Regions from separate parts of the Streptomyces sp. NPDC055287 genome, predicted to be linked through region 3. Evidence: riboswitches for the same ligand, from Rfam matches in the RefSeq annotation. Region 3 holds a riboswitch; each other region holds the start of a gene.
What was found. A riboswitch is a leader RNA that binds a small molecule or an ion and turns the genes downstream of it on or off. The one in region 3 is predicted to bind cobalamin.

Region 1 (7,186 bases), on a different contig from region 3:
GCGGGTGCACCGGTGAGACGGCCATGATGTCGGCCGGCGCCCCCACGAGCGGTGCCTCGCCCGCGCCCGGCAGCAGGATCACCTGGTCCGCGTACTGCACCACCCGCTCCAGGCGGTGCTCGGCCAGCAGCACCGTCGTACCCAGGTCGTGGACCAGGCGCTGCAACACCGCCAGCACCTCCTCGGCCGCCGCCGGGTCCAGCGCCGACGTCGGCTCGTCCAGCACCAGCACCTTCGGATGCGGGGTGAGCACCGAGCCGATCGCCACGCGCTGCTGCTGGCCGCCGGAGAGCGTGGCGATGGGGCGGTCGCGCAGCTCCGCGAGGCCGAGCAGGTCCAGCGTCTCCTCGACCCGGCGCCGCATCACGTCCGGCGCAAGGCCGAGTGATTCCATGCCGTACGCCAGCTCGTCCTCGACGGTGTCGGTGACGAAGTGGGCGAGCGGGTCCTGACCCACCGTCCCGACCAGATCGGCGAGTTCGCGCGGCTTGTGGGTCCGGGTGTCACGGCCGTCGACCGTCACCCGTCCGCGCAGGGTGCCGCCCGTGAAATGGGGGACGAGGCCGGAGACGGTGCCCAGCAGGGTCGACTTGCCGACTCCGGAAGGGCCGACCAGCAGTACCAACTCGCCCTCGGGCACCGTGAGGTCCACACCCCGGATCGCCGGCGACGCGGCGTCCTCGTAACTGACCGACACATTCTCGAACCGGATCACTTCGGAGTCGCCTTCACTGCGGGAGGTACGGAAAGTGCGGGAGGCACCGGGGCCACGAACGCCGGCAGCAGGCCGATCAGTACGGACGCCGCCGGCCACAGCGGCAACTCGGGAGCGACCAGGGGGATCACCCCGGGGTGCAGCGCCGCCGGGTCGTACGCGGCCGCCCAGATCATCAGCGCCGCGACCGTCACCCCCGACCCCGCCACCAGCCATGCCCGTACGCCCCACGTGTCGGGCCGGTAGCGGGTTCGGACGCTGCGCCGGCCGCCGAGGCGCAGCCCCGCCAGCGCCGCGACGAGCCCAGCGGCCATGACCGGCAGACCGTACGTCGCCCCGTCGGCGGTCAGCAGCCCGTACGCCCCGGCGCACACCCCCAGCAGCCCGCCCAGCGTCAGCACGGTCGTGGTGTGCCGTACGGCGGGCGGTACCTCGGCGGTGCGGCCGTACCCGCGCGCGTCCATCGACGCGGCCAGAGCCACCGACCGCTCCAGCGCCCCCTCCAGGACGGGAAGCCCGATCTGGAGCACGGCCCCGACGCCCCCGGTCGGCCGGCCGCGCAGCCGGCGCGCGGTGCGCAGCCGCACCACGTCGGCCACCATGTTCGGCGCGAACGTCATCGCGACGACGACGGCGACCCCGGCCTCGTACAGCGCGCCCGGCAGCGACTTGAGCAGCCGGGCCGGATTGGCGAGCGCGTTCGCGGCGCCCACACAGATGAGGAGCGTGGCCAGCTTCGCCCCGTCGTACAGGGCGAAGACGAGCTGCTCCGCCGTCACGCGCCCTCCGATCCGCACGCCCTGCGCCCAGTCGGGCAGGGGCACTTCGGGCAGCGTGAAGAGGATGTGGGCGCCCGGGATCGGTGAGCCCAGGAACGCCGAGAAGACGAGGCGGATGCCGATGACGAACAGGCCGAGCTTCACGAACGCCCCGTACGAACGCGCCCACGGGGCGTCCGTCCTGCGCGCCGCCACCACGAACCCGGCCACCCCCACCAGCATGCCGAGCAGCAGCGGATTGGTGGTCCTGGACGCGGCGACGGCCAGACCGAGCGCCCACAGCCACCACGCCCCGGCGGGCAGGGCGTTGCTACGGGCGGCTTGCGGCGCGCGCAGGGTCATGGAGGTCATCCGCGGCGGCGGCGCGCCTGCCACACGCCCGCGGCACCGAGCGCGAACACGGCGGCGAGGCCGACGAGCAGCCCGGCGGAGGGGCCGCTGCCGTCGTCGTCGGTGGTCCGGCCGACGGTCGCGGTCGCTGTCACGGACGAGCGAGGCGTGTCCTCGCGGCCGGACACCTGCTCCCCGCAGCCCGTCTTCGGGTAGCCGGAGATCGCGCAGAGCAGCGCCGCGCTGTCGTAGCGCAGCGGCTTCGCCACCTGGGCGAGCGCGTCCGCGGCGGTTGCGTCCGCACCGGTGCGCGCACACGCCGTGCGCAGTGCCGGTGGACGCTCGCCGGCCGGGGCGTCGGCCGCCGTACCGGGGTCGATGACGACGGCGATCCGCTTGGCGCCCTCCTTGGCGGGCGTCCCGCCGCAGACGTCACCGAAGGCACCGGCCGCGTGGCGCGGCCGCGCCGAGTCCCGCGCGTCCTCGCTCACCGAGAACCGGAAGCCGATCACATCGCCGTCGGCGGGCCTGGCGGACGCCGGGCCCTGAGTGGCGTACGTCCACCGGCCGCCGTCGCTCTCCCAGAACGACCAGTAGCGGTAGCCCGTGCCCGCGTGCGCGGGCCCCGCGCCCAGTACCGCGAGGAGCGCGGCGCCGAGCACGAGGACGAGGGAGAGGGAGGCCGGCCGCGTACGTACCGTCGTCACCGCTGCTGGTTCTTCTTCTTGCGGCCGCTGAACAGGATGCCGACGCCGACGCTGGCGACGAACAGGATGCCGACGAGCCACCAGTCGCCGAAGCCCTGCTCGGAGCCCTTGTCCTCGTCGGTCTTCGTCTCCGTGGTCTCCGGCGCCGGCCCGGTCGCGTTGAGCGACTTCACCAGGTCGGTGCCGCCGAAGTTCTTCGGGTCGGTGCCGGTCGCGTGCGCGGCGAAGACCAGCTGCGCGTATGCGGCGGGGCCGTTCCCCTTCGCCCAGGACGCCGCATTCTTCTTCAGCCACCCCAGCGGCTTCTCGGCCTGCTCGGCGCCGCCCTGCGCGGCCAGCGCGACGACGGCGTCGGCCGTGTTGCCGAAGTCGGGCTGCGGCTCGCTGTCCTCGGCGCCGGGCATGGGAGGCGTGTCGAGGTGGCCCGTCTTCGCGAGTACGCCGTCGAGGTACGCGGCGCCGTTCGCGGCGGCCCGCTCGGGCGTCGGCTTGCCGGACTTGTCGCACTCGGCGGCCTTCTGGCCGTCCTTCTTCCCCTGGGCGTCCAGGCCCTGGCCGAGCCCGCCGAGTACACCCGCCGCCGTCGCGTCGGCGTTGGGCGCGAGCTTGCCGCCCTTGTCCGGCTGGTACGCGAACGCGCCGCCGCCCGACTTCGCGTCGCAGGGGACGGAGAAGGTGACGAGGGCGTCGTACGGCGACTTGCCCTGCTGCGACGTGACCTCACCGGGTTTCTCGCCCGCCGCGGCCAGCGCGCCGATCACGATCGACGTGGAGTTGGAGTCGCTCGCGCCGCCCGGGTTGTAACCCCAGCCGCCGTCCTGGTTCTGCGCGCCCTTCAGCCAGCTGACGCCCTTCTTCACGGCGGCGTCCTGCCCGCCGAGCGCGCTCAGCGCCTGCACGGCCGCGGCGGTGGCGTTGCTGTCCACCATGGTCTTCGACGTGCACGGCTCGGCGGCGTCGGCACGGAACGACGGGAAGCCGCCGCTGTCGCACTGCTGGCCGACGAGCCAGTTCACGGCCTTCGCGGCGGGCTTGACGCCCACCGTGTCCTGGGCGAGGAGGGCCAGCGACTGCCGCCAGACACCGTCGTACGTCGGGTCCTTCTCGCCGTAGAGCCCCGAGGGAACCACGGGAGTGGGGGAAGGCGCTGCGACGGCGGTCGTGGCCGTGGCCGCGGTGGCGCAGAGTACGGCGGAAGCTGCGAGCACGGCTGCTGCGCTGCGGCGAAGGGTCATGACGGGCGGGGGCCTCTCCTGCTGAGGAGCCGGGCCCGGGCACGCGGAAACCACGCACCAGGCTCCGGCTCCGTATACCTCGACGGTGCCGAGCCAGTAGTCATGCCGGACCGGGCGTTCCGACTCACCGCCCTCGGCGGGCGGCTCACGGTTGCGGGTCAGTGCCGGATTCGCACCGGCTTCCCCCAGAACGGCATGATGACGACTCGCACACTCTACCGGCCCGTAGCAAGCGGCCCCCGGGCGGTCCGGGCGCGGCGGCGGCGCCCGGCGCGGCCCCTACAGCGGCGCGGACGCGTCCGCCGGGAACGCGCCGCCGTGGCCGGGGACGATGACGTCGGCGATCGCGAGGACCCGTTCCCTGCTGGCCCGCAGTTGCGCGAGGTCCGGGGAGACCGGGTCTTCGACCGGTCCGTTCGGCCGCCACCACAGGTCTCCCACGAACGCGACCACCTCGTCCGGTGTGCCGACGAGCACCGTCACGTCCTCCCGGCTGTGTCCCGGAGTCCTGATCAGCCTTACGGACGGGGTCAGTTCGTACCCCTCCGCGTCGCGGTCGGTCCACTGGTCGCCGTGGTAGATCGCCTTGTGGTCGTGCATCCTGGCGCTGCCGAACAGCCCCGCGTTGATGATGTTGTCGGGGTGGTGGTGGCTGAGCACGACATCGGTGATGTCGTCGGGGCCCACGCCCATCGCGGCGAGCGGGCCCAGGATCCGGTCGCGGCTCGCGACCATGCCCGGATCGATGACGATCCGCAGGTCGCCGTCGGTCACGTACGAGACGGTGGCGGCGACGCCGGGGCCGGTGGAAGTGGTGTAGCCCGTGGTCAGGATCGTGTAGCCGGCCGTACGGCCGCGCGGTGTGTCGCTCATGGGGATCAGCTTTCCGTCGATGCGCGGTGCGCACGAGTGGCAGATGTGCCAGGCATCGCGGGATTCGTGCCATAACCGCGCCTGCCTGCTGCCAGACTGCGGGCATGACCCCGTTCCGTACCGTCGCCGCCTACGCGCCACCGGGGGTCGGCATGCTCAGCGTCGGCGTCGTCAGCGAGATCTTCGACGAGAGGGACTTCGACTTCACCCTGTGCACGGACCGTCCGGGCCCGGTCCCCACCGACCACGGCCTCTCCCTCACCGTGGAGCACGGCCTGGACCGGCTCGCCGAGGCCGACCTGGTCCTCGCCCTGCCGTGGAGCGGCTTCCGCACCCCGCCTCCGCCCCCCGTCCTCGACGCGCTGCGGTCCGCCCACGAGCGCGGCGCCACGGTCGCCGCCCACTGTGTCGGTACGTTCGCACTCGCCGCCGCCGGACTGCTCGACGGCCTGCGCGCCACCACCCACTGGCGCTTCGCCGCCCTGCTCGCGACCCTCCACCCCGGCGTCACCCTCGACCCCGGCGCCCTCTACGTCGACGAGGGCCGCACGGTCACCGGGGCGGGCGCCGCCGCGGGGTTCGACCTCTGCCTGCACCTGCTGCGCCGCGAACACGGCGCCGCGGTGGCCAACACCGTAGCCAGGGACCTCGTCCTGCCGCCGCACCGCGAGGGCGGCCAGGCCCAGTACCTGGCCGCCCCGGTACCCGAGGGCTGCGCCGACGACCGTCTCGCCGAGGTCCTCGACTGGGCCCGCGCCCACCTCGACCAGCCCCTCCCGGTCGACGAACTGGCGCGCCGCGCCCTCATGAGCCGCCGCTCCTTCGCCCGCCGCTTCACCGCCGCGACCGGCACCACCCCGCACGCGTGGCTGCTCACGCAGCGCCTCAACATCGCCGAGGAGCTGCTGGAGACGACGGAGCTGTCCGTGGAGGACATCGCCCGCCGCGTGGGTTACGCCGGCGCCGCCGTCCTGCGCGAGCAGTTCGTCCGCCGGCGGGGCATCCCGCCCCGCGACTACCGCCGGGCCTTCACACAGCGACGTACGTGACGGGTTCGCCGCCCGGGACCGCCTCCGCGTGCCCCAGCTTCACCAGGCGGCGCAGGTGTGCCTCGGCCTCCGAGACCGCGATGTTCCTGGACCCGTACGGGATCTGGTCCCAGGGCCGGTTCCACTCCATGCGCTCGGCCAGCTGCCAGGGGGTGAGGGGGGTGGCGAGGAGGGCGCGGAGGCCGGTGAGGCGGTCCTCGTGGTGGGCGAGGAGCACCCCGACGCGGGCGGGGGCGTCGGTGAACGCGTGCTGGTGGGCCGGAAGCACCTCGGCGGGCGCGAGACGGGCGACGCGTTCGAGGGAGTCGAGGTAGTCGCCCAGGGGATCGGTGACCGTGGTGTCGTCGGGGTCCTCGTACAGGCCGATGTGCGGGGTGATGCCGGGGAGCAGGTGATCGCCCGAGAAGAGGCGGCCGTTGCCGGGGAGGTTCGCCGGGTGCGTCTCCTCCAGGTGCAGGCAGACGTGGCCGGGAGTGTGACCCGGCGTCCAGATCGCGCGCAGGCGGCGGCCGGTCAGGGGGAGGACGTCACCGGGGACGATCTCGCGGTCGGGGAGCGCGGCCCTGAGGCCGGGCAGGGTGCGCATGCGTCCCGAGCCGCGGGCGGCGCGGAGCGGCGCGAGGTGGTCGTCGGGCGCGCCGGCGGCGGTGAGTTTGGCGGTGATGTAGCCGAGCCAGGTGCCGGGCTCCGCGCCGCGGGTCCGGCGTACGACCTCGGTGTCGGCGGCGTGCATGGCGATCCACGCGCCGGACGCGTCGCGCACCTGGCCGGACAGGCCGTGGTGGTCGGGGTGGTGGTGGGTGATGACCACGCCGTGGATGTCGGTGACCGCCGTACCGAGCGCGGCGAGACCGGTGACCAGCGCGTCCCAGGACGTGGGGTCGTCCCAGCCCGTGTCGATCAGGACCGGGCCGTCGTCGGTGTCGAGCAGGTGGACCAGGGTGTGGCCGAGGGGGTTGTCCGGGATGGGCACCTTGAGGGACCAGACGCCACCGCCGTGCTCGGTCACCTGCGTCATGGGTCCCCAATTCCTCGTCCAGGACTAGAACTCGTTCCAATAGTCGCCCAGGTCGACTTCTTTGCAAAGGGGTCGGGTCATGGACTCCGACGACCGCAGCTGGTAACAGTTCTGATGAACCGTCAGATAACTCGGGAGCGTTGCCGGGCCGTGGGAGGCACACAGTCATGACCGAGCTTGTGGAGCACCGGAAGCTTTACATCGGCGGCGAGCTGACCGATCCGCTGGGGACCGAGGTCATCGAGGTCGTCTCGCCGCACACCGAGCAGGTCATCGGGCGGGTGCCGCACGCGTCCCGGGCCGACGTCGACCGCGCGGTGGCGGCGGCACGCGAGGCGTTCGACGAAGGCCCCTGGCCCCGGACGACGCTCGACGAGCGGATCGCCGTCGTCACGCGGATCAAGGACGCGATCGCCGTACGGCACGAGGAGATCGCCCGCAGCATCACCTCCGAGAACGGGACGCCCTACACCGCGAGCG
Region 2 (7,186 bases), on a different contig from region 3:
GACATCGGCAGGGCCTCGCGCGCCGCCACGTGCCTCTCGCGCACGTCGTCCAGCGGCTCGCGCGCCACGACCTCGCCGCCCTTGACCAGCTCCACCTGAAGCTGCCGGCCGGCCAGCTCGGGCGGTACGGGCCCGGTGCCGACGACCTCGGCCTCCGCCACGCCGTACGCGTCCGCGCGCCGCGCCGCCCACTTGCGGCCGCCGATCGACGTCTTCCCGCCCGTCGACCTCTTTGCCACCGACAGGAGCGGCGCCGCCGGGTCCGCCGATTCGGCCCTGGCGACCAGCTTGTAGACCATGGAGCAGGTGGGGTGCCCGCTCCCGGTGACCAGCTGTGTGCCCACGCCGTACGCGTCCACCGGAGCCGCCGCCAGCGAGGCGATGGCGTACTCGTCGAGATCGCTGGTCACCACGATCCTCGTACGGGTGGCCCCCAGCTCGTCCAGCTGCTGGCGCACCCGGTGCGCTACCAGCAGCAGGTCGCCCGAGTCGATGCGGACCGCGCCCAGGTCCGTCCCGGCCACGTCGACGGCGGTACGGACGGCCTCGGCGACGTCGTAGGTGTCGACCAGGAGCGTCGTACCGCTCCCCAGCGAGGCGACCTGCGCCTGAAAGGCGTCGCGCTCGTTGTCGTGCAGCAGGGTGAAGGCGTGCGCGCTGGTGCCGACGGTGGGGATGCCGTAGCGGAAGCCGGCCGCGAGGTCCGAGGTGGAGGTGAAGCCGCCGACGTACGCGGCGCGGGACGAGGCGACGGCGGACAGTTCGTGCGTACGCCGGGCGCCCATCTCGATCAGCGGCCGGCCGCCCGCGGCGGCGGCCATCCGGGAGGCGGCGGCCGCGATGGCCGAGTCGTGGTTGAGGATCGACAGGATCACGGTCTCCAGCAGCACGCACTCGGCGAAGCTGCCCTCGACGCGCAGGATGGGCGAGCCCGGGAAGTAGACCTCGCCCTCGGGGTAGCCCCAGATGTCGCCCGTGAAGCGGTACGAGGCGAGCCACTCCAGCGTCGGTTCGTCGACGATCGCGTGCTCCCGCAGGAAGCCCAGTACTCCCGAGTCGAACCGGAAGTTCTCCACGGCGTCCAGGACCCGCCCGGTACCCGCCACGACGCCGTACCGGCGCCCCTCGGGCAGCCTGCGGGTGAAGACCTCGAAGACGGAGCGCCGGTCGGCGGTGCCGGCCCTGAGGGCGGCCTGCAGCATCGTGAACTCGTACTGGTCGGTGAAGAGCGCTGTCGACGGCACATCCACCGGCAGCCCAAGGTCCGCAGTGTTCATGGCAAGGATGCTACCCCCAATCTCGTCAGAGTGACGATTTCTACGTGGCCGTTTGTGCGACGGCGCGTCACCGGTGGCACCATGGGACAAGTGAGTACGGCTCCCGCAGAGATCGAACGCCCGGAATTGGCCGAGGAAACCTCCGCCGTCCCCGAACCCGACGTCCCCTGGGTGACGCTGGTCCACAACGACCCCGTCAATCTCATGAGTTATGTCGCGTATGTCTTCCAGGCGTACTTCGGCTACTCCAAGGACAAGGCGCACAAGCTGATGATGGACGTCCACCACAAGGGCCGCGCGGTCGTCTCCAGCGGCAGCCGCGAGGAGATGGAGCGTGACGTGCAGGCGATGCACGGCTACGGACTCTGGGCGACGCTCACGCAGGACCGCGGCTGATGGCCGGGCTCTTCGAGGGAATCCCCGGCGGCGGCGCGGCCGTCGCGCTCGACGAGGTCGAGATCTCGATCCTGCGCAGCCTGGCCGTACAGCTGCTCGAACTGTTCGGACCCGGTGAGCAGCAGGCGGCGGGCGAGGACCCGCTGGCAGCGCTGTTCGCGCAGGGCCCCAGCGAGGCGCCGTCCGACCCCGCGCTCGCCCGGCTCTTCCCCGACGCGTACGGCGATCCGCAGGCCGACCCCGAGGACGCGCACGAGCGGGAGGTGCGCGCCAACTCGGCCGAGTTCCGGCGCTTCACCGAGAACGACCTGCGCGAGCGCAAGCGCGAGGACGCGCTCGCCGTCGTGCGCAGCCTCGACGTGCTGGCCACCGCCGGTGAGGGTGGCGCCGTACTCAAGCTCGCGGACGGTGAGTGCAAGCGCTGGCTCGGCACGCTCAACGATCTGCGGCTGACCATCGGCACGCGTCTCGAGGTCACGGACGAGGACGAGAACGGGGAGCTCTACCGGCTGCCGGACTCCGACCCGCGCAAGCCGATGGTGATGGCGTACCTGTGGCTCGGCGCGCTCCAGGAGAGCCTCGTCGAAACGCTTATGCCCTGACTATGCCCTGACCTGTCCGGACATATCGATCACGCTGTTCGCTCAACGGACACTCAAATCCGGATAACGATCGCATTAACGCCCGGGGCCCCTTTGCCGCCCCGGGCGTTGTTTGTCCCATTTTTCCAGTGGTGTGCGCCACATTGGGCGCAGTGGATCACTGTTGCGAGCGTGATAAATCTTCACGACCGCCCTGGGACGCCACCCCTGTCCCCGGGGGCGCTGACGCCGGCTGACCCCGGCACGCAACTCCATTCCACATCCGGGGGCCGAGCCCCTCAAAGGATCGTCACAGTCGATCCGAGCCGTTCAAGGCCGGATCGGCATGGAGAAAGGCGCGACACACCATGACCTCAGTGCAGGTCGACAAGCAGCACGACGGCAGTGAGGCCGAAGGCACGACATCCGGCGAGGGTTACCAGCGCGGACTCGGGGCCCGTCAGATCCAGATGATCGCGATCGGCGGCGCCATCGGCACCGGCCTCTTCCTCGGCGCGGGCAAGGGCATCTCCATCGCCGGCCCCAGCCTGATCCTGGCCTACGCCATGGCCGGCCTCGTCATCTTCTTCATCATGCGGGCGCTCGGCGAGCTCCTCATGTACCGCCCGGTCTCCGGCTCCTTCTCGGAGTACGCCCGCGAGTTCGTCGGCCCCTTCGCGGGCTTCGTGACCGGCTGGACGTACTGGCTCTTCTGGGTCGTCACCGGCATCACCGAGGTCACCGCGGCCTCGGAGTACATGCAGTACTGGACCAAGGGCACGGACGGCTGGACCGATCAGCCGCAGTGGGTCTTCGCCCTGATCTTCACGGTCCTCCTCTTCTGCGTGAACCTGATCTCCGTGAAGCTCTTCGGCGAGCTGGAGTTCTGGTTCTCGATGATCAAGGTGACCGCGATCGTCGGCATGATCCTGATCTGCGCCGGCATCCTCACCCTCGGCTTCTCCGACGCCGGCGACACCGCGTCGGTGACCATGCTCTGGGACCAGGGCGGCTTCTTCCCCAACGGCATCGGCCAGACCCTCATGACCCTCCAGCTGGTCATGTTCGCCTTCCTCGCCGTCGAGCTGGTCGGCGTCACCGCGGGCGAGGCCAAGGACCCGAAGACGGTCCTGCCCAAGGCCATCAACACCGTCCCGTGGCGCATCGCCGTCTTCTACGTCGGCGCGCTGATCATGATCCTTTCGGTCGTCCCGTGGACCCACTTCCAGCCGGGCGTCTCGCCGTTCGTTGCGGCGTTCGAGAAGATGGGCCTCGGCGTCGGCGCGGCCATCGTCAACTTCGTGGTCCTCACCGCCGCCCTGTCCTCCTGCAACTCGGGCATGTACTCCACCGGCCGCATGCTGCGCGACCTCGCGCTCAACGGCCAGGGCCCGAAGTTCTTCACCAAGCTGACCAAGAACGGCCTGCCCCTCGTGGGCACGTCCTTCTCCGCCGGCCTGATGCTGGTCGGCGTGTGGATCAACTACCAGTGGCCGGGCGAGGCGTTCAACTACGTCGTCTCCTTCGCGACCATCTCCGGCATGTGGGCCTGGATCATGATCCTGGTCAGCCAGATCCGCTACCGCGCCAAGGCCGACCGCGGCGAGCTGCCGCAGTCCGCCTTCCGGGCGCCGGGAGCGCCGTACACGAGCTGGTTCGCACTGCTCTTCATCGGCATGGTCATCGTGATGATGGGCATCGACAAGGACGCGCGGATCTCGCTGTACTGCGCGCCGCTGTGGGCGCTGCTGCTCGGCGTGTCGTGGCTGGTGCTGAAGAAGCGGACGCCGTCGGCATCGCAGAGCGTCCCGCCGAAGGCCTGATCCACTCCGGGCTCGTCCGAGTCCAGCATGTGGTCCCGCCCGTACCATCCACCGGTACGGGCGGGGCCCTTTGCTTATCCTGGGGCCCATGCTGACCCTTTCCCAGGCCCTCTACGACCAGATCGTCGCGCACGCACGCGCCGACCACCCCGACGAGGCCTGCGGCGTGGTCGCCGGCCCGGCCGGGTCCGGGCGCCCCGAGCGCTTCGTCCCGATGCTGAACGCCGCCCGCTCGCCCACGTTCTACGAGTTCGACTCCTCGGACCTGCTCAAGCTCTACCGCGACATGGACGACCGCGACGAAGAGCCCGTGATCATCTACCACTCGCACACGGCGACCGAGGCCTACCCGTCCCGCACGGACATCAGTTACGCGAACGAACCCGGCGCGCACTACGTCCTGGTCTCCACCGCCGACACGGACGACGCGGGCCCCTTCCAGTTCCGCTCGTTCCGCATCGTGGACGGAGTGATCACCGAGGAAGAGGTCAAGGTCGAGGCGTAACCGCCGTCGGCCGCAGCCGTACTGCGAAAGCGCGCGCGGCGTACGCCGAAGGGGTCACCCCGAAAGCAAGAAGCGCATCCTCGTCGCCTTCACCGAAGGCATCGCCCCCGAGCCGGACACCACCTTCGGCAACGTGAAGGCCGGCGTACTGGAGCACTTCGTGCCCGGGTACGAACGCGGCGACTTCGTCGAGACCATCCAGAACGCCGCCCGGCCTGAATGATCACGACGCGGGACACAGTGACAGAATGTGCGCGACCCGGGCGGCAGGACCCAGGAAGCCGGTGCGAATCCGGCACGGTCCCGCCACTGTGACCAGGCCGACGACGCTGTCGCCAACGCCTGGAAGCCAGGAACTGACCTGCCGCCCTCCGTACCACCGACCAGGGGACGAGGAAATCCCCCGGAGGAGGCACCACTGTGTCCTGCCGTACTCGCCCCACGCGCCGCGCGCTCATAGCCACAGCCGCCGCCCTGCTCCCCCTCACCGCCTGCACCGCGACCGGAGACAAGCCCGGCGCCGCCGCAGCGAAGACAGCGGCCCCCGGCTTCCCGTACACCGTCACCAACTGCGGTGTGAAGACGACCTACAAGGCCCCACCCACCCGCGTCGTCACCATGAACCAGCACGTCACCGAGGTGATGCTGGAGCTCGGCCTCGCCAAGTCCCTCGTCGGGACCGCCTACCTCGACGACAAGGTGCTCCCCGAGTACGAGAAGCAGTACAAGGCCACCCCCGTGCTGGCCAAGGAGTACCCCTCGTACGAGAAGCTGCTCGCCGCCAACCCCGACTTCGTGTACGGCGGTTACGCCTCCGCCTTCTCCGCCGGCGACGGCCGCAGCCGCGAGACGCTGAAGAAGTCCGGCATCAACTCCCGCCTGAACACCGAGTACTGCGCCGACGGCAAGACGTCGATGGGCGCCCTCTACCAGGAGATCCGCGAGATCGGCCGCACGTTCGGCGTCGCCGGCCGCGCCGAGCGCTGGATCGACTCCGCCAAGGCCGGAAACACCGCCACCGAGAAGAAGCTGGCGGACGTCGACCCCGTCTCCGTCTTCGTCTACGACGGCGGTGACAAGACCGCCTCCACCATCGGCGGCGCGGGCATCGGCCACGAGATGGTCAAGCGCGCGGGCGGCAGGAACGTCTTCGCCGACCTCCCCAAGCCCTTCGCCGACGCCTCGTGGGAAACCGTCGTCGACCGCAGGCCCGAGGCCATCGTCATCCTCGACTACGGCGCCACCACCGTCGCCCAGAAGAAGCGGCGCCTCCTCGAAGACCCGGCCCTCGCCGACGTCCCCGCCGTCAAGAACAAGCGCTTCGCCGTCCTGCCCCTGTCCGACATGGTCCTCGGCGTCCGCGCACCTGCCGCCGTCGACACCCTCGCGCGCCAACTCCACCCCGAGCTCGAGAAGTAGCGGGCGGCCGTGAGCTGCGAGACCCCCGCCGCCCGCGGGCGGCTGCGCTACACCCTGCTCGTCGCCGTGCTCACCGCCCTGCTCGCAGCGGCGGCGGTCGCGGGGCTCGCCCTCGGTTCCGTACGCATCCCCGCCCCCCAGGTGCTGGAGATCGTCACCGGCGCCGCCGACGCGGGCCCGTACCGCACGATCGTCCTCGACGTACGCCTGCCCCGCGTCCTGCTCGGCGCCGTCGTCGGCGCCGGGCTCGCCGTCATCGGCACCGTCCTCCAGGCCCTCGTACGCAACCAGCTCGCCGACCCCTTCCTCCTCGGCGTCTCCTCCGGCGCGTCGGTCGGCGCGGTCGGCGTCATCGTCCTCGGCCTCGGGGCCGGCCTGGCCACCACCGTCACCGTCCCGCTCGCCGCCTTCGCGGGCGCGCTCGGCTCGCTCGTCCTCGTGTACGGGCTCGCGCGCGGCGGCGGCGCCATGACCACCGGACGCCTCGTCCTCGCCGGAGTGGCCGTTTCGTACATCCTGTCCGCCCTGACCAGCCTGCTGATGGTCACCTCGGCCCGCGCCGACCACCTCAAGGAAATCCTCTACTGGACCCTCGGCGGACTCGGCAGCGCCCGCTGGGACATGCTCGCGCTCCCCGCGACCGTCCTGGCAGCCGGAACCGCCCTGCTCATCACCCTCGCCCGGCCGCTCGACCTCCTCCTGGTGGGGGAGGAGGGCGCCACCGTCCTCGGCCTCGACACCGGCCGCTTCCGCGCCGCCGTCTTCGTCGTCGCCTCGCTGCTCACCGGCGTACTCGTCGCCTTCAGCGGCGCGATCGGCTTCGTCGGCCTGATGGTCCCGCACGCCGCCCGCATGGCCGTCGGCGCCGGACACCGCAGGCTGCTCCCCGTCGCCGCGCTCGGCGGCGCGGTCTTCCTGGTCCTGGCCGACCTGGCCGCCCGTACGGTCGCCGCACCCCAGGACATCCCCGTCGGCGTACTCACCGCCCTCACCGGCGGCCCGTTCTTCCTGTGGATGCTGCGCCGCCGCGGCGGAGCGACCGAAGGAGCCCCCGCATGACCACCCTGACCGTGGAAGGCCTCTCGTACGGCGCCGGAGGCCGCCACCTCGTCGACGACGTCACCCTGATGGCCGCCGACGGCGAGACCGTCGGCCTGATCGGCCCCAACGGCAGCGGCAAGACGA
Region 3 (7,186 bases):
CAGTGCTTCGGCGGGCGCGCCGCCGCGCAGCCGTACGGCGGTACGGGCCACCTGCTCGACCACCGCGTGCCGCTCGTCGAAGGAGGCGCGGACCTCCTGCCAGACGTACTGCACGCGCCGCTTCTGCTCGATGGTGCGCCGCCGCAGGACGGGAAGCGCCACGCCGTCCAGCAGCACTTGGCCGCGCCGGCGTTCGTGCAGCCCGGCTACACAGCGGGCCAGGGTCGTCTTGCCGCTGCCGGACAGCCCGGCCACACCGACGCACCCCCCGGCGGACAGGTGCAGGCCCACATCGTGCAGCACCGGGCCGCGGCCGCGGCTGTGCAGGTGCGCGGAGAGGTCGCGCACCTCCAGGACGGGGGACCGGCCGGAGTCGTGGGGCGTGTGGCGGACGGTGGTCACCTCGGGGCGGGCGGGCAGGGCCCCGGCGGGCGAACCCGAGGCCACCGCCCGCCCGCGCCGCAGGACGACCACATGGTCGGCGAGCGCCCGCACCAGGTCGTGGTCGTGACTGAGCAGCAGGAGCGCGAGCCCGTCGCGCACGAGGGCCGCCAGCTCTTCCGCCAGCTGCATCCGGGCCACCGTGTCCAGGCCGGTGCTCGGCTCGTCCAGGACGAGGACGCGAGGTCGGCACACCAGGGTCTGCGCGAGCGCTACGCGCTGGCGCTGCCCGCCCGAGAACTGGTGGGGGAAGCGCCGCTCGACGTCCCGCCCCGGGGGGAGCTGGGCGCTCCGGAGCGCCTCGGACACCGCCGTCGCCGGTGCGGAGTCCGGACGGTGCAGACGCGCCAGCTCGGCGAGGACGGCGCCGGTACGGCGGGCCGGGTTGAGCGCGCTCCCCGGGTGCTGGGGCATGTAGGCGATGACACGCCCGGGCAGCGAAGCGGCCTGTGCGGTCACCCCGGCCGCGTCCACGGCCGTGACGCCGTCGGCGGTGACCCGGCCGCTCAGCCGCACTCCCGGCCCCGCCTCGCCCAGCAGGGAAAGGGCGGCGGTCGTCTTGCCGCTGCCGGACGGGCCGACGAGCGCGGTCACGCGCCCCTCGTACAGGTCGAAGTCGACCGCGTCGAGGAGCACCGCCTCCCCGGCGCGTGCGGTCAGTCCTCGGACGGTGACGAGCGGGGTCATCGGACGGCCTCCTGCGTACGTCGGCGGGAGCGGCCCAGCAGGCGGTCGGCGACCAGGTTGAGCCCCACGGTGAACATGACGAGCATCGCGGCGGGCGCAAGCACCGCCCACGGCTGGAGCAGCAGTCCCTCACTGCCGCGCGAGATGCTCACCGCCCAGTCGGGCGCGGTCGGGTCCAGCCCGAGCCCCAGGAAGTTGGCCGAACCCACCAGGAAGACGGCGAGGGTGATGCGGGTGCCGATGTCGGCGGCGACCGGGGTGATGACGGAGCGGGCGATGTGGTCGAGCTGGATGCGGATCCGGGACTCGCCCTGGAGACGCAGGGCCTCGGTGACGGGGCTGCTCGCCGCGTCCAGCGCCGCCGCCCTCACGAGCCGCGCCACCGGCGGGACGTTGACGGCCGCGACCGCGAGGGCGATGGCCAGGGGGGAGCCGCGCCAGCCGACCGCGATCACGCTGATCACCAGCAGGGTCGGCAGCGGCAGCAGCACGTCGAGGGGGCGGATGAGCAGCTCGTCCGCCCACCGGCGGCGTGCCGAGGCCGCCAGCAGACCCACGATCCCCCCGACGAGGTAGGCGATCGCGACCGCGCCGAGCGCCATGCCCAGCGCGCTGCGCCCCCCGTGCAGCAGGAGAGCCAGTACGTCCCGGCCCAGCCCGTCGGTCCCGAGGGGGTGTTGGGCATCGCTTGTGGCGTACGGGGCGGACACCCCGGAGGCGGGCGCGTCGGCGAAGAGCGGCCCGAGGACGGCGACACCCAGGGGCAGCGCGAGGAGCACGGTACCCAGCGGCGCCGCCGGCAGGGTGATCCTGCCGTACCCCGGCCGAGAGCCAGGTCGCTTCAGAACCTTCACCGAAGGACCTCCGTCCGTGGTACGAGGCGATGGGAGAGCAGGTCGGCGGCGAGGCTGAACAGCAGGGCCGCTGCCGCGACCACCAGGGCCAGGCCCTGCACGGTGGGTACGTCCCGCGCCTCCACCGCCCGCACCAGGGCGGTGGCGACGCCGGGGATGGCGAAGACCGCCTCGACGATCAGTACGCCGCCGACCAGGTTGTCGCCGACGCGGGCCAGTTCCTGGATGCCGGGAACCGCCGCGTTCGGCAGGACGTGGCGCAGCAGCAGCGCCCGGCGCGGCACGCCCAGGCGGCGGGCCTGGGCGACGTAACCGGCCTGGAGCACCATCACCATGCCCGCCCGAACCTGCCGGGAGAGCAGGCAGATCATGCGGGCGGCCACCACGGTGACCGGCAGGACGAGCAGCGCCGGCTGTACGAGCAGGTCCGCCGCACCGACGCCGACCCAGGTGGCGGGCAGCCACCCGAGCTTGAGCGACAGCCCGGTCACGAGCAGCAAGGCCAGCACGAAGTCCGGTACGGCGTTGAGCGCCAGGGTCGCCGAGGTCACGACCCGGTCCAGGCGGCCGCCCTCGCGCAGGCCGCAGGCGATGCCGAGGGTGACGGCGAGCGGAACCACCACGGCGAGCGTGACCGCCGCGAGCACCAGCGTGGTGCCGACCGTCTCGGTCAGGATGTCCAGCACCGGGCCGCCGCTCACCAGCGACGTGCCCAGATCACCGGTGAGGATCCCCGAAGCCCAGTCGGTGAACCGTTCCAGCGGCGGCCGGTCCAGTTGGAGCTGCTCGCGCAGCGCCTCCACCTGCTCGGCGCCGGCGTCCTCGTTGTTGCGGACATCGGCCGCGTCGCCCGGCAGCAGTGAGGTCAGCAGGAAGACCAGCACGGCGAGCAGGGCGATTTGGACCACACCGAGCGCGAGGCGCTGGCAGGCGTACCGGCGCATCGTCAGGCCAGCCACACTTTGTCGAAGCGAGCCGAGCCCAGGGTGTTGGGCGGAGCCGCCTCCATGCCCCGGACCCGCGACGAGACACCGTTCAGCCAGTCCGGGTGGCCCCAGATCAGAAGGCCGCCCTCGTCGTGGACGGTGCGCTGCAACTGGCCGTACAGCTTGCCGCGTTCACCCGCGTCGGTCGTGGACTGGGCCTTGGCGAAGGTGGCGTCGAAGTCCTTGCGGCGCCAGCCGGAGGCGTTGAACGCCGACTTCGTGAGCAGCCGGTCGTTGATGTAGTTGGGGATCGTCATCGCGCCGGAGCGGTGACTGCCCATCACGCCCTTGGCGAGCTGGTCCTTGAAGTACGTCTCCGACGCACCGGTGGTGACCTTCACCCGCAGGCCGGCGTCGGCGGCCTGCTCGGCGAAGAGGGTCGCCGCCTCCACGAAGCCGGTGGCCACCGAGGAGGTGTAGATCGACAGGGTCTTGTTCAGCACGCCGGCCTTCTTCAGCAGCGAGCGCGCCTCCTCGACGTCCCGCGTACGCTGCGGGATGTCCTCGGGGTAGTACTGGTACCCCTTGCCGAACATGTCGTTGCCGACCACGCCCTGGCCTGCCAGGACGACCTGCACGAGCTTCTCGCGGTCGGCGAGCAGCTTGAACGCCCGTGTGACGTCGGGGTTGTTGAAGGGCTCCTGGTCACACTTCATCACGATGGCGTGGGCCGTGCTGCCCTTCGCCGCCAGGATCCGCACCGACTTGTCGGCCTGTACGGTCCGGGCGAAGGTCGGGGTCATCTCGTAGCCGAACTCCGCCTCCCCGGCCCGCAGGGCGTTGCCCCGGGCGTCGGTGTCGGCGGACAGGATCCTCAGCTCGTCGACGTACGCGCCGCCGTCCCAGTGGTCGTCGAACCGTTCGGCGACGAAGGCGCGCCCGGCCCGGAAGGACTTCAGCGTGAACGCCCCGGTCCCCACGGGCTTGGCCGTGTCGGCGTAACGGGAGCTGACGACGGCTGTGCCCAGCGTGCCGAGCAGGGCGGGGAACTCGGCGCTGGGCTGCTTCAGCGCGACCTCCACGACGTTCTTCCCGGCGCTCCGGCTCTTCTTGAGGTCGATGACGGAGAGCAGGCTCTGCCCGTAGTGCGTTATCGCCTTCGGGTCGAGGATGCGGCCGAAGGTGAATAGCACGTCCTCGGGAGTCAGCGGCTTCCCGTCGTGGAACAGCGCGTCGCGCAGGGTGAACCGCCACACCGTCGCGTCGTTGTTGGACTCCCACTTCCGGGCAAGGCGGGGCACCGGCGCCATGGTGGCGTCCAGGTCCACGAGCCGGTCGAAGAGGGCCTTGGTGCGGGCCATGTCGATAGCGAGGGCCTCCGCGTGCGGATCGATGGTCTCCTGCTCGCCGCCGCCGGGGAACAGCGCCCGGAATCGGCCACCGCGCTGCGGCTTCGCCTTGTCGCCCGCCGCCGGGCCGCCGCTGCCGCTACCGGAGCCGCACCCGGTGAGCACCAGGGCGCCGGCGGCGGCACCGGTGAGGGCGAGGAATTCTCGGCGGTTGTGAAAGATCGACATGCTGCTCCCAGAGGATCACGTGGAGTGGACCCCCGCACCGCGGCCGCGCAGGACGGTGGGCGGACGGGTGGGGGGCGTGAGCAGCATCGACTATTTGAAAATGATTGTCAACATCGTCTGATGATCCGTCGACCGTGTGATCATCCGTCGACGCCTGTGGTGGCTTGCGCAAGCCCAGTCGTACTCCGTACGCGTGTACGCGAGTCAGGGATTCCGGGGCGAACCCGGAACTGACGCGCAGGGTGAGGGTGACGGGCGTGGCAGCAAGGCCACTGGGCCGGACTGACGGCCCGGGAAGGCGCCTCGCCCGGATGACCCCGAGTCCGAAGACCTGCTGGCATGTTCCGTACGAACGGCCCCCGCGCATGGGCCCTCGACGGGCATTGCCGTGCCGACGCGCCCCACACCTTCGTTCGCCCTGCTCGCGTGCGGAGCCCTCCTGTTGACCGGGTGCGGCTCCTTCGCCGGGTCCCCTTCGCGGTGTTCACCAGGCCATGCGCGGCATCGCCCGACTCCCCAACCTCGCCCTCACCGGATCACTCACCACCCGTACGGGACAACCTCTAGGGTGAACTTATGGATCTCCAGGCCGAGCTCATCGACCAACCGTATGACGTCTACCAGCGCCTGCGCGAAAGGGCGCCGGTGCATCGGATCACGGGGACAGACGGCAACCCCGCCTGGCTCATCACACGGTACGACGACGTACGCACGGCCCTGGCAGATTCACGACTCTCCCTGGATAAGAGGCATGCGGCCGAAGGGAGTTACCGAGGGCTGTCCCTGCCCCCGGCCCTCGATGCCAACCTGCTCAACATGGACCCCCCCGACCACACTCGCATCCGCGGTCTAGTAGCCCGCGCCTTCACCGCGCGCCGCGTCGAGCAGCTCCGCTTGCCGATACGAGAGACTGCCGACGGACTCCTCGACGCCCTTGGACCGCACGGAACCACGGACCTCATCGCTTCCTACGCTGCACCTCTGCCGATCATCGTGATCTGCGACCTCCTGGGCGTCCCCGAGGAGCACCGTCGGGACTTCCGTGCCTGGACTGACGCTCTCGTCGTCCCGGATCCGGCCCGCCCGCAGGCTGCCAAGGAAGCCGTAGCGGCCATGCTCGGCTTTTTCCTCGAGCTGGTCGCGCACAAGCGCCGGCGCCCCGGTGCCGACTTGCTCTCCGATTTGATCGCAGTGCGTGATGCGGACGGCGACCGCCTCAGCGAGGACGAGTTGCTCTCACTCGCGTTCCTCATCCTATTCGCCGGCTACGAGAACACAGTCCAGCTCATCGGCAACACGGTGTTCACGCTCCTGCGCCACGCGGATCAGCTCGACATGCTGCGGAAGGATCCGTCCCAGCTGCGTATGGCCGTCGAGGAAGCCGTCCGCTACGAAGGACCTGTCCTGCTCGCCATCCGACGCTTCCCGACCGCAGATGTGACCATTGGAGGCGTCACCATCCCCGCCGGCGAGACGGTCCTGCTGTCCCTGTCCTCAGCCAACCGCGACCCGGACCGCTTCTCCAACCCGGACCTTTTCGACCTCCACCGCGACACCACAGGCCACGTCGCCCTCGGCCATGGCATCCACTGCTGCCTGGGCGCACCATTGGCCCGAGCGGAAACGGAGATCGCCCTGGCCGCACTCCTCGACCACTTCGAGACGCTCGCCCTTGCCGACGCGAACCCTTGCTGGCGCCCCTCCTTGAGAGCGCGGGGACTTACGGAGCTGCCGGTGCGGTACGGGCGAGCAGGCGTCTCCTCCTGAGCTTGGGCTCTCGCGCGTGCCGCCGAGCCGGCCCACGAACGGCGCGGGCCGCATGCAATCGCATGCGGCCCGCGTGCGCCACGTCGCCCCCCATGAGCCGGGGGCGCGGTCCGTCGCTGAACTTTGACCTTACTTGTCTGCTCCTGGTCACGCATGGAAGGCGCTAGAAGCCATCCACGCCCAGTTCGGTAATGCCTGCGTAGAGCCAGCTCCACACCATGCCGCTGTGCGTCTTCGGATCGAACAGCCCCGGGGCCAGCTCATCCATCTCATCCAGAAACACTTGCGCCACTGCCTCCTGGTCCTTCTCCACCGGATAGGGGTGCCAGCAGGCGTTGCTGTAGCGGTAGACGGCCTCAAGAATGCGAGTGAAGACATCGAGGTCCGGTGCGAGCGACACCAGCACCCGGTCCGTCGGCCCGTCCAGTCGGCTCCAGATGTGCACGGACCCGTCGTGGCGGTGCAGGTACAGCTCGCCGTAGTCGCACGCGCCGAAGGTGATCAGGTCCGCAGCGGCCACACCACTGGGCAGGCCGCCCTCGGGCAGGGCGCCGTCGGCCGGCGGTCGCATGGCGTCGGCAGAATGGGCTTGAAACTCGGCCCCGTGGCACACCCACCACTCGGGCAAGCCGATGTCCCGCAAGTGCCTTCTACTTCCCGGGTGCTCGAGCCCCCCGGGCAGTTCACTCTCGGGTACGCGAACCACGTGCCGCTCCCCAAAGGCGTCATCGACCCGGGCCGCGCTGAGCGGACCCGTCGGCCGCCGCTGCACCGGTTCGGGGCCGGGCCGTGGCTGTTCCGAGGACGTGGGGTCGATCCCGCCGCGCGGCCAGTCCCGTAGCACCTCTGCGTCTGTCTCGAGCACTGCTATGCCGTGCGTACTCTCGACGAGATGGCGGGTCCTGCCGCCCTCGGCGGCGAACGCGACGGCGCC
Region 4 (7,186 bases), on a different contig from region 3:
TCGCCTGAACGCACCCCCACGTGCGACAAGGAGCGATCGTGACCTCAGAGCCATCCGGCCCGAGCTACACCGTCCCCGGCATGAAAGCCCAGAACAGCAGCGAGATCATCCGGTTGCTGCAGATGCGGCTGCACGCCCTCAACGACGTGGCTCTGACTCTCAAGCACATCCACTGGAACGTCGTCGGTCCCCATTTCATCGCGGTGCACGAGATGCTGGACCCCCAGGTCGAGCAGGTGCGGTCGATGACCGACGACCTGGCCGAGCGGATCTCCACTCTCGGCGGCGAGCCCAAGGGGACGCCCGGTGCACTGGTCGCCGAGCGCCACTGGAACGACTACTCGCTCGGCCGGGCCGAAGCCCTCGGGCACCTGGGCGCCCTCGACCTCGTCTACACGTCGGTCATCGAGGAACACCGCGCGGCCATGCAGGCCACCGAGCAGTCGGACCCCGTGACGCAGGACATGCTCATCGAACAGCTCCGCGGCCTGGAGCTCTTCCAGTGGTTCGTCCGCGCCCACCTGGAGAACAGCGGTGGGCGCCTGTCCACCGCGGGCGCCTCGACGGAGACCGGCGCCGCCGCGCAGGCCGCCGAACAAGCGCGCAAACAGCCGTGACGCCCCTGGGGGGCCGCACGGCAGTGGTCACCGGCGCCGCCCGTGGTGTCGGAGCCGGTCTGGCGCGCGCACTGGCCGACCGGGGCATGCGTGTCGCACTGCTGGGCCGGGAGGAGGCAGGGCTCGCGCGCATCGCGGAGTCGCTGCCGACGGAGGCGCACTGCTGGGAAGTGGACGTCACGGACGAGCGCGCGATGGCCCGCGTGGCGGAACGGGTCGCGGACCGCTTGGGCAGCGCTTCCGTCGTCGTCGCCAACGCCGGTGTCGCCGAGGGCGGCCCCTTCGGGCTGTCCGACCCGGCGACGTGGCGCCGGGTCGTCGAGGTGAACCTCATCGGCAGCTCCATCACGGCCCGGGCTTTCCTCCCCCAGTTGCTGGCCACCCACGGCTACTACCTGCAGATCGCCTCGCTCGCGTCGATGGGCACCTCACCGCTGATGAGCGCCTACTGCGCCTCCAAGGCGGGTGTGGAGGCCTTCGCCCACGCACTGCGGGCGGAATACGCCCATGAGCGGGTCGGCGTGGGCATCGCCTACCTGAACTGGACCGACACGGACATGACGCACGACGCGGACGAGCACGCGGTACTGCGTGAACTGCGTGCTCACATGCCCGGGCCTGCGCGCAAGGTGTTCTCCGTCGAGACGGTCGCCGCCAGACTCACGCGGGCCGTCGAGCGACGCGCCGCGGCGGTGTACGTACCGTCGTGGCTGCGCTGCCTCCAGGTGGTGCGCGGCGCACTGCCGCCGGTGGTGACGTGGGTGGCGCGCAGGGAGATGCCCCGGCTCTCGGCGCGGGGCGATCTCGAGGCAACGGGCCTGCTCGGGGCCGGCGGCCGCGCCGATCTCCAGGGCGGCCGTGACGGTACGGCCTGACAGAACGTACGCCCGTACGGCCCGGAGAACGTAACGACGCGCTCCCGCCGGGCCGCTCCGGCGGACGCCCGCGCAGCCATACGCCCGCGCAGCCGGAAGCCGGCGCCGAGCCCGCCGTACGGGTCGCTCCCCGTGCCGGTGGGTCTCGGTACAGTGGAAGGAGCCGCGCCGCTTCCTCCGCCGCCGACGTTCGCCCCCTCCCGGCCGGTCCGAGCGGCGAGCGCGGACCGTCGAGCGGCGCGAGGTCGGCGCCGCGGACGCTACCCGGAGTGATCATGCGAGATGCTTTCACCAGCGACGACGACGCGCTGTTCGGCCTCGACGACCTTGTGGCGAGCACGGGAGCCGGTCCCGGTCACCGGCCGCTCTTCCGCGAGTCGGCCGAGGCCCGGCGGCTTCTCGCCGTCCGGGAGATCCACGCGGAGCCGGGAGCTGCGGCCTCGCTGCGAGGGCGGCAGATCATTGCGCTCTTCCCCGGGGCCCGCCTGGTGGAGACGGACTCGCACTGGCGTATCCCCCACTTGCACGGCAATGAGGGCAACGCTGAGCGCTGGGTGCGGGTGAAGAGCGAGACGCTGGTCCTGGGAGAGCGCAAGTCCCTCACCACTCGGCCCAACGGGCGGTCGGCCGACTGGATCGCTCCGGGCGCGTCGAACGGCTGCGCCATGGCCTGCGCCTACTGCTATGTACCGCGTCGCAAGGGGTACGCCAACCCGATCACCGTCTTCACCAACATCGACCGGATCATCGGCCACATCGGCCGCCATGTCGCCCAGCTGGGACCCAAACCGGAACCCAACCAGTGCGACCCGCACGCCTGGGTCTACGACATCGGGGAGAACGGCGACTGTTCGGTCGACGCCCTGATCAGCGACAACACCGCCGATCTGGTGCACGCCTTCCGGAAGTGGCCGACCGCCATGGCGTCCTTCGCCACCAAGTTCGTCAACCCGGATTTGCTGCACCTGGACCCCCGGGGTCGCACCCGCGTCCGCTTCTCCGTGATGCCTACGGACGACTCACGGCTGCTCGACATCCGGACCAGCCCCGTCGACCAGCGCATCGACGCGGCGGCCGACTTCTTCGACGCCGGGTACGAGGTGCACTTCAATCTCTCGCCCGTGGTCATCCGGCCGGGCTGGGAGAGCGCGTGGGCCGAGCTGCTGCGCCGTATGGACGACGTTCTGCCGTCGCGGGTCAAGGAGCAGGCGGCCGCCGAGGTCATCTTGCTGACCCACAACCGGGATCTGCACGACGTCAACCTCGCTTGGCACCCGCGGGCCGAGGACCTGCTGTGGCGCCCGGACCTCCAGCAGCCCAAGCGCTCCGAGAACGGAAGCTGGAACGTGCGCTACCGCAACGGGGAGAAGGCGGCCGCGGTGGAAACCGTGCGCCGCCTCGTCGCGGCGCACGCGCCGTGGCTGCGGATCCGCTACGCCTTCTAGCGAAGGCACGAGGCACACTGACCACATGAGCGGGAGAGGGCTGGAGAAGGACGGGACGATCGCGCGAGAAGGCGCGCTGAACCGTGTGCCGGAAGCCTTCGACCTGCTTCTCGCCCTCCGTCACGAACCCACCGAGGCCGACCGAGTGGAAGCCAAAACGATCGAACCGCGACCCGGGCCCCATGCCCGGCAATGCCGCCGTGCCGGACATGGGAGCCCTCAACACGTCTGGCTCAGGAGGAGCCGGAGGGAAGCGAGGAGCGGACCTCCCTGGCCGCGGCGACCAGGTTCTCGAGGGAGGTACGGACCTCGGGCCAGCCGCGGGTCTTCAAGCCGCAGTCGGGATTGACCCACAGCCGCTCCGGCGGGATGGCCTCCAGCCCCTTGCGGAGCAGGGCGGCCGCCTCGCCGGTACTCGGGACGCGCGGGGAGTGGATGTCGTAGACACCGGGCCCCGCCTCGCGCGGGTAGCCGGCCCTGGCGAGTTCGCCTGCCACCTGCATGTGGGAGCGGGCGGCTTCCAGGCTGATGACGTCGGCGTCGAGGTCCTCGATGGCTTGGAGGATGTCGCCGAACTCGGCGTAGCACATGTGGGTGTGGATCTGGATGTCCGGGCGCACCCCGCTGGTGGTCAGGCGGAACGCCTCAGTTGCCCAGGCCAGGTAGGCGGGGCGGTCGGCGGCGCGGAGCGGCAGGGTCTCGCGCAGGGCGGGTTCGTCCACCTGGATCACCGAAAGGCCGTTGGTTTCCAGGTCGTTCACCTCGTCGCGCAGTGCGAGGGCGACCTGGCGGGCAGTGTCGGCGAGCGGCTGGTCGTCGCGGACGAAGGACCAGGCGAGCATGGTGACCGGGCCGGTGAGCATGCCCTTGACCGGTCGGTCGGTGAGCGACTGGGCGTATCGGCTCCAGCGGACCGTCATCGGCTCGGGGCGGGAGATGTCCCCGGCGAGGACCGGCGGGCGGACGTAGCGGGTGCCGTAGGACTGGACCCAGCCGTACTGGGTGGCGAGGTACCCCGTCAGCTGCTCGGCAAAGTACTGGACCATGTCGTTGCGTTCGGGCTCGCCGTGCACGAGGACGTCGATGCCGGTCTTCTCCTGGAAGGCGACGACCTTCTGGATCTCTGTCTCGACGCGCTGCTCGTATCCGGTGGCGTCGAGGCGGCCGGCGCGCAGGGAGGCGCGGGCGGTGCGCAGTTCGGTGGTCTGCGGGAAGGAGCCGATGGTGGTGGTCGGTAGCAGGGGCAGGCGCAGGTGGGCGTGCTGGGCGGCCGCTCGCTCCGGGTAGGGCTGGGAGCGGCGGGCGTCGGCGTCGGTGACGGCTGCGGCCCGGGCGCGTACGGCGGGGGCATTCGTGAGGGCGGATCCGGCGCGGGAGGCCAGGTCGGCGCGGTTGGCCGCGAGCTGTGCGGCGATGGTGTCGGTGCCCTCGGTGAGGCCGCGGGCGAGCGTGGTGATCTCGGTGGTCTTCTGGCGGGCGAAGGCGAGCCAACGGGCGATCTGCGGGTCCACGTCGCGTTCGGCCGTCGCGTCGAGGGGGACGTGGAGCAGGGAGCAGGAGGCGGCCACGTCCACACGGTCGGCGAGGCCGAGGAGGGTGCCGAGGGTGGACAGCGACTTTTCCAGGTCGTTGATCCAGACGTTGCGGCCGTCGACGACGCCTGCGACGAGGCGTTTGCCGGGCAGGCCGCCGACGGCGGCGAGGTCGTCGAGGTTCGCGGCGGCGGGCCCGGTGAAGTCGAGGGCGAGGCCGTCGACGGGGGCCTTGGCCAGGACGGGGAGTGCTTCGCCGAGCCGGTCGAAGTAGGAGGCGACGAGGAGCTTGGGCCGGTCGGTGAGCGCGCCCAGGTCCCGGTAGGCGCGGGCGGCGGCGTTCAGCTCGGCCGGTGTGCGGTCCTGGACGAGCGCGGGCTCATCCAGCTGGACCCACTCGGCACCGGCGGCCCGCAGGTCGGCCAGTACCTCGGCGTACACCGGCAGCAGCCGGTCGAGAAGGGTCAGTGGCTGGAAGTCCGCCGCGACGCCGGGCGCGGGTTTGGCGAGCAGCAGGTAGGTGACCGGTCCGACGAGGACAGAGCGTGCGGTGTGGCCGAGGCTGAGGGCCTCGGCCAGTTCGGTGACCTGCTGGGTGGAGTCGGCGCAGAAGACGGTGTCGGGGCCGAGTTCGGGGACCAGGTAGTGGTAGTTGGTGTCGAACCACTTGGTCATCTCCAGCGGCGCGACGTCCTGGGTGCCGCGAGCCATGGCGAAGTAGCCGTCGAGCGGGTCTTCATGGGCGTGGGCGCGGTGGCGGGCAGGGATGGCGCCGACCATGACGGTGGTGTCCAGGACGTGGTCGTAGTACGAGAAGTCGCCGGTCGGCACTTCGTCGAGGCCGGCGTCGGCCAGCTGCTGCCAGTTGGTGCGGCGCAGACCGGCAGCGGTCTCCCGTAGGGCGTCGGCGGTGATGCGGCCGTTCCAGTACCCCTCGATGGCCTTCTTCAGTTCCCGGTTGGGTCCTTGGCGGGGGTAGCCGTACACGGTGGCCCTGGCTGCTGCGGCTGCGGGCTTGGCTGTCACGGAACTCTCCTTCGCGAGTGTCTCTCCGAGAGACCCCGGGGACGGTTCGTAGGACGCGAAGGGATGGCAGACCGGGCGGACCGCGTCGCTGTGTCGATGCGTGTGCACGCCTGATATGTACGCCGACCCGCCCACGAGGTCACCGAGATCTCCGCGCGCGTTCGCGCACGGGCAGTGGCAGGTCTTCGGACTCGCGGGCCCATCTGCCAGGGGCAGACACCTACTGGCCGTCGCTTCCCAGACCCGGCCGGGTCCAGTGCGTATGACGGCGGTCGTTCCCGCTCACCGCTGCGGGGCAGTCCCGGATTCCCACCGGGTTCCCTCTTGCGACGCGCCTGCCTGGCGGACAGGGCGAACCAGCTGCACCTGCCAACCTAGGCGCTGGGCTCAACTCCGGTGCTGCACTGTTCACATGTCGGACGGTGAGATGTGACACTCGCCCGGTTCCCGGCGCCCTCGCGAACGGAAAACGCGGCAGGGCGCGGAGCGACCTCAGTCCTCGCTCCGCGCCCGCCTCCACAGCAGCCCGGGCCCCTCGGCCCCGGCGGCAACCAGGGCCCCTCAGCCCCGGTCGTACGGGTGGAATCCCCGCCCGGTCTTCCGTCCGAGCAGTCCTGCCTCGACCATGCGCTGCAGCAGCGGCGGCGGAGCGTACAGCGGTTCCTTGAATTCGTCGTACAGCGACTGGGCGATGGCGGCGACGGTGTCGAGGCCGATGAGGTCGGCGAGCCTGAGCGGGCCCATGGGGTGGGCGCAGCCGAGTTCCATGCCCGCGTCCACGTCTGCTGCGGTGGCGAAGCCGGACTCGGCCATGCGGACCGCCGAGAGGAGGTACGGGATGAGCAGGGCGTTGACGACGAAGCCGGCCCGGTCCTGGGAGCGGATCGGGGTCTTGCCGAGGGTGTCGCGGGCGAACTCCTCGATGGCTGTGACCGTCTCGGGCGCGGTGTGGAGGGAAGCCACTACTTCCACCAGGGGCAGGACAGGCACCGGGTTGAAGAAATGCAGGCCCAGGACGCGGTCCGCACGGTGGGTGGCCATGCCCAGGCGCATGACCGGGATCGACGACGTGTTGGTGGCGAGGATCGCCTCCGGGTCCTCGACGACCTTGTCGAGGGCGGCGAAGATCTCGGTCTTCGCGTCCGTGTTCTCGACGACGGCCTCGACGACGAGCTGTCGGTCGGCCAGGTCGTCGAGGCTGCCCGTGAAGACGATCCGGTCAAGGGCATCCTCGGCGGAGGTACGGTCGAGTTTGCCGCGCTGGACAGCGCGTTCGAGGGAGACCGCCACACGTTCCCGCGCTGCGCGCGCCGCCGTGGCATCCGCCTCGCAGACGACCGTGTCGAGCCCGGCACGGGCGCAGATCTCGGCGATCCCGGCCCCCATCTGTCCACCGCCGACGACGCCCACGCGCTGGATACCGGTGGTGGTCATGCCTGCTCCGTTCCGCGCCGCACGAGGTGGCGGGCGTAGGCGTCGGTGGTGAAGAACTCGGGCAGGTCGGGGCCGAGAGCGGTGCGTACGAAGATCTCGCGGGCCTGGGTGACGAGCGCCGCCGGGTCCTCCTCGGCCAGGGCGGCCGTCTCGTCGTCGAGGATCCTGGTCACCGTGTCGCGGTCCACGGCGCCGTGGCGCAGCCACTGCCAGACCTGGCAGCGGGCGATCTCGGCGGTGGCCGCGTCCTCCATCAG

Region 1: linked by a shared signal. The riboswitch ahead of ACWIHY_RS22515 (prenyltransferase/squalene oxidase repeat-containing protein) and the one ahead of ACWIHY_RS23460 (cytochrome P450 family protein) in region 3 are both predicted to bind cobalamin.
Region 2: linked by a shared signal. The riboswitch ahead of ACWIHY_RS12860 (ABC transporter substrate-binding protein) and the one ahead of ACWIHY_RS23460 (cytochrome P450 family protein) in region 3 are both predicted to bind cobalamin.
Region 4: linked by a shared signal. The riboswitch ahead of metE (5-methyltetrahydropteroyltriglutamate--homocysteine S-methyltransferase) and the one ahead of ACWIHY_RS23460 (cytochrome P450 family protein) in region 3 are both predicted to bind cobalamin.

The regions. Positions count from the first base shown of each region.
Region 1 covers NZ_JBSHNE010000014.1:32,450-39,635, forward strand. The annotation lists gene ACWIHY_RS22500 (ABC transporter ATP-binding protein) at 1-715, opposite strand, end outside; gene ACWIHY_RS22505 (energy-coupling factor transporter transmembrane component T) at 712-1,845, opposite strand; gene ACWIHY_RS22510 (SCO2322 family protein) at 1,842-2,531, opposite strand; gene ACWIHY_RS22515 (prenyltransferase/squalene oxidase repeat-containing protein) at 2,528-3,766, opposite strand; adenosylcobalamin (AdoCbl) riboswitch at 3,824-3,977, opposite strand; gene ACWIHY_RS22520 (MBL fold metallo-hydrolase) at 4,046-4,639, opposite strand; gene ACWIHY_RS22525 (GlxA family transcriptional regulator) at 4,744-5,688, shown strand; gene ACWIHY_RS22530 (MBL fold metallo-hydrolase) at 5,669-6,706, opposite strand; gene ACWIHY_RS22535 (aldehyde dehydrogenase) at 6,874-7,186, shown strand, end outside.
Region 2 covers NZ_JBSHNE010000006.1:228,864-236,049, reverse strand. The annotation lists gene ACWIHY_RS12890 (nicotinate phosphoribosyltransferase) at 1-1,277, opposite strand, end outside; gene clpS (ATP-dependent Clp protease adapter ClpS) at 1,359-1,673, shown strand; gene ACWIHY_RS12880 (DUF2017 domain-containing protein) at 1,673-2,275, shown strand; gene ACWIHY_RS12875 (amino acid permease) at 2,623-4,077, shown strand; gene ACWIHY_RS12870 (Mov34/MPN/PAD-1 family protein) at 4,166-4,582, shown strand; partial or broken gene ACWIHY_RS12865 (diguanylate cyclase) at 4,647-4,805, shown strand; cobalamin riboswitch at 4,834-4,961, shown strand; gene ACWIHY_RS12860 (ABC transporter substrate-binding protein) at 5,003-6,001, shown strand; gene ACWIHY_RS12855 (FecCD family ABC transporter permease) at 6,011-7,060, shown strand; gene ACWIHY_RS12850 (ABC transporter ATP-binding protein) at 7,057-7,186, shown strand, end outside.
Region 3 covers NZ_JBSHNE010000015.1:69,476-76,661, forward strand. The annotation lists gene ACWIHY_RS23440 (ABC transporter ATP-binding protein) at 1-1,128, opposite strand, end outside; gene ACWIHY_RS23445 (ABC transporter permease) at 1,125-1,982, opposite strand; gene ACWIHY_RS23450 (ABC transporter permease) at 1,979-2,941, opposite strand; gene ACWIHY_RS23455 (ABC transporter substrate-binding protein) at 2,929-4,485, opposite strand; cobalamin riboswitch at 4,644-4,838, shown strand; gene ACWIHY_RS23460 (cytochrome P450 family protein) at 5,062-6,252, shown strand; gene ACWIHY_RS23465 (SUKH-4 family immunity protein) at 6,416-7,186, opposite strand, start outside.
Region 4 covers NZ_JBSHNE010000023.1:28,777-35,962, reverse strand. The annotation lists gene ACWIHY_RS28070 (Dps family protein) at 39-617, shown strand; gene ACWIHY_RS28065 (SDR family oxidoreductase) at 614-1,492, shown strand; gene ACWIHY_RS28060 (spore photoproduct lyase family protein) at 1,768-2,937, shown strand; gene metE (5-methyltetrahydropteroyltriglutamate--homocysteine S-methyltransferase) at 3,171-5,495, opposite strand; cobalamin riboswitch at 5,655-5,872, opposite strand; gene ACWIHY_RS28050 (3-hydroxybutyryl-CoA dehydrogenase) at 6,057-6,929, opposite strand; gene aceB (malate synthase A) at 6,926-7,186, opposite strand, start outside.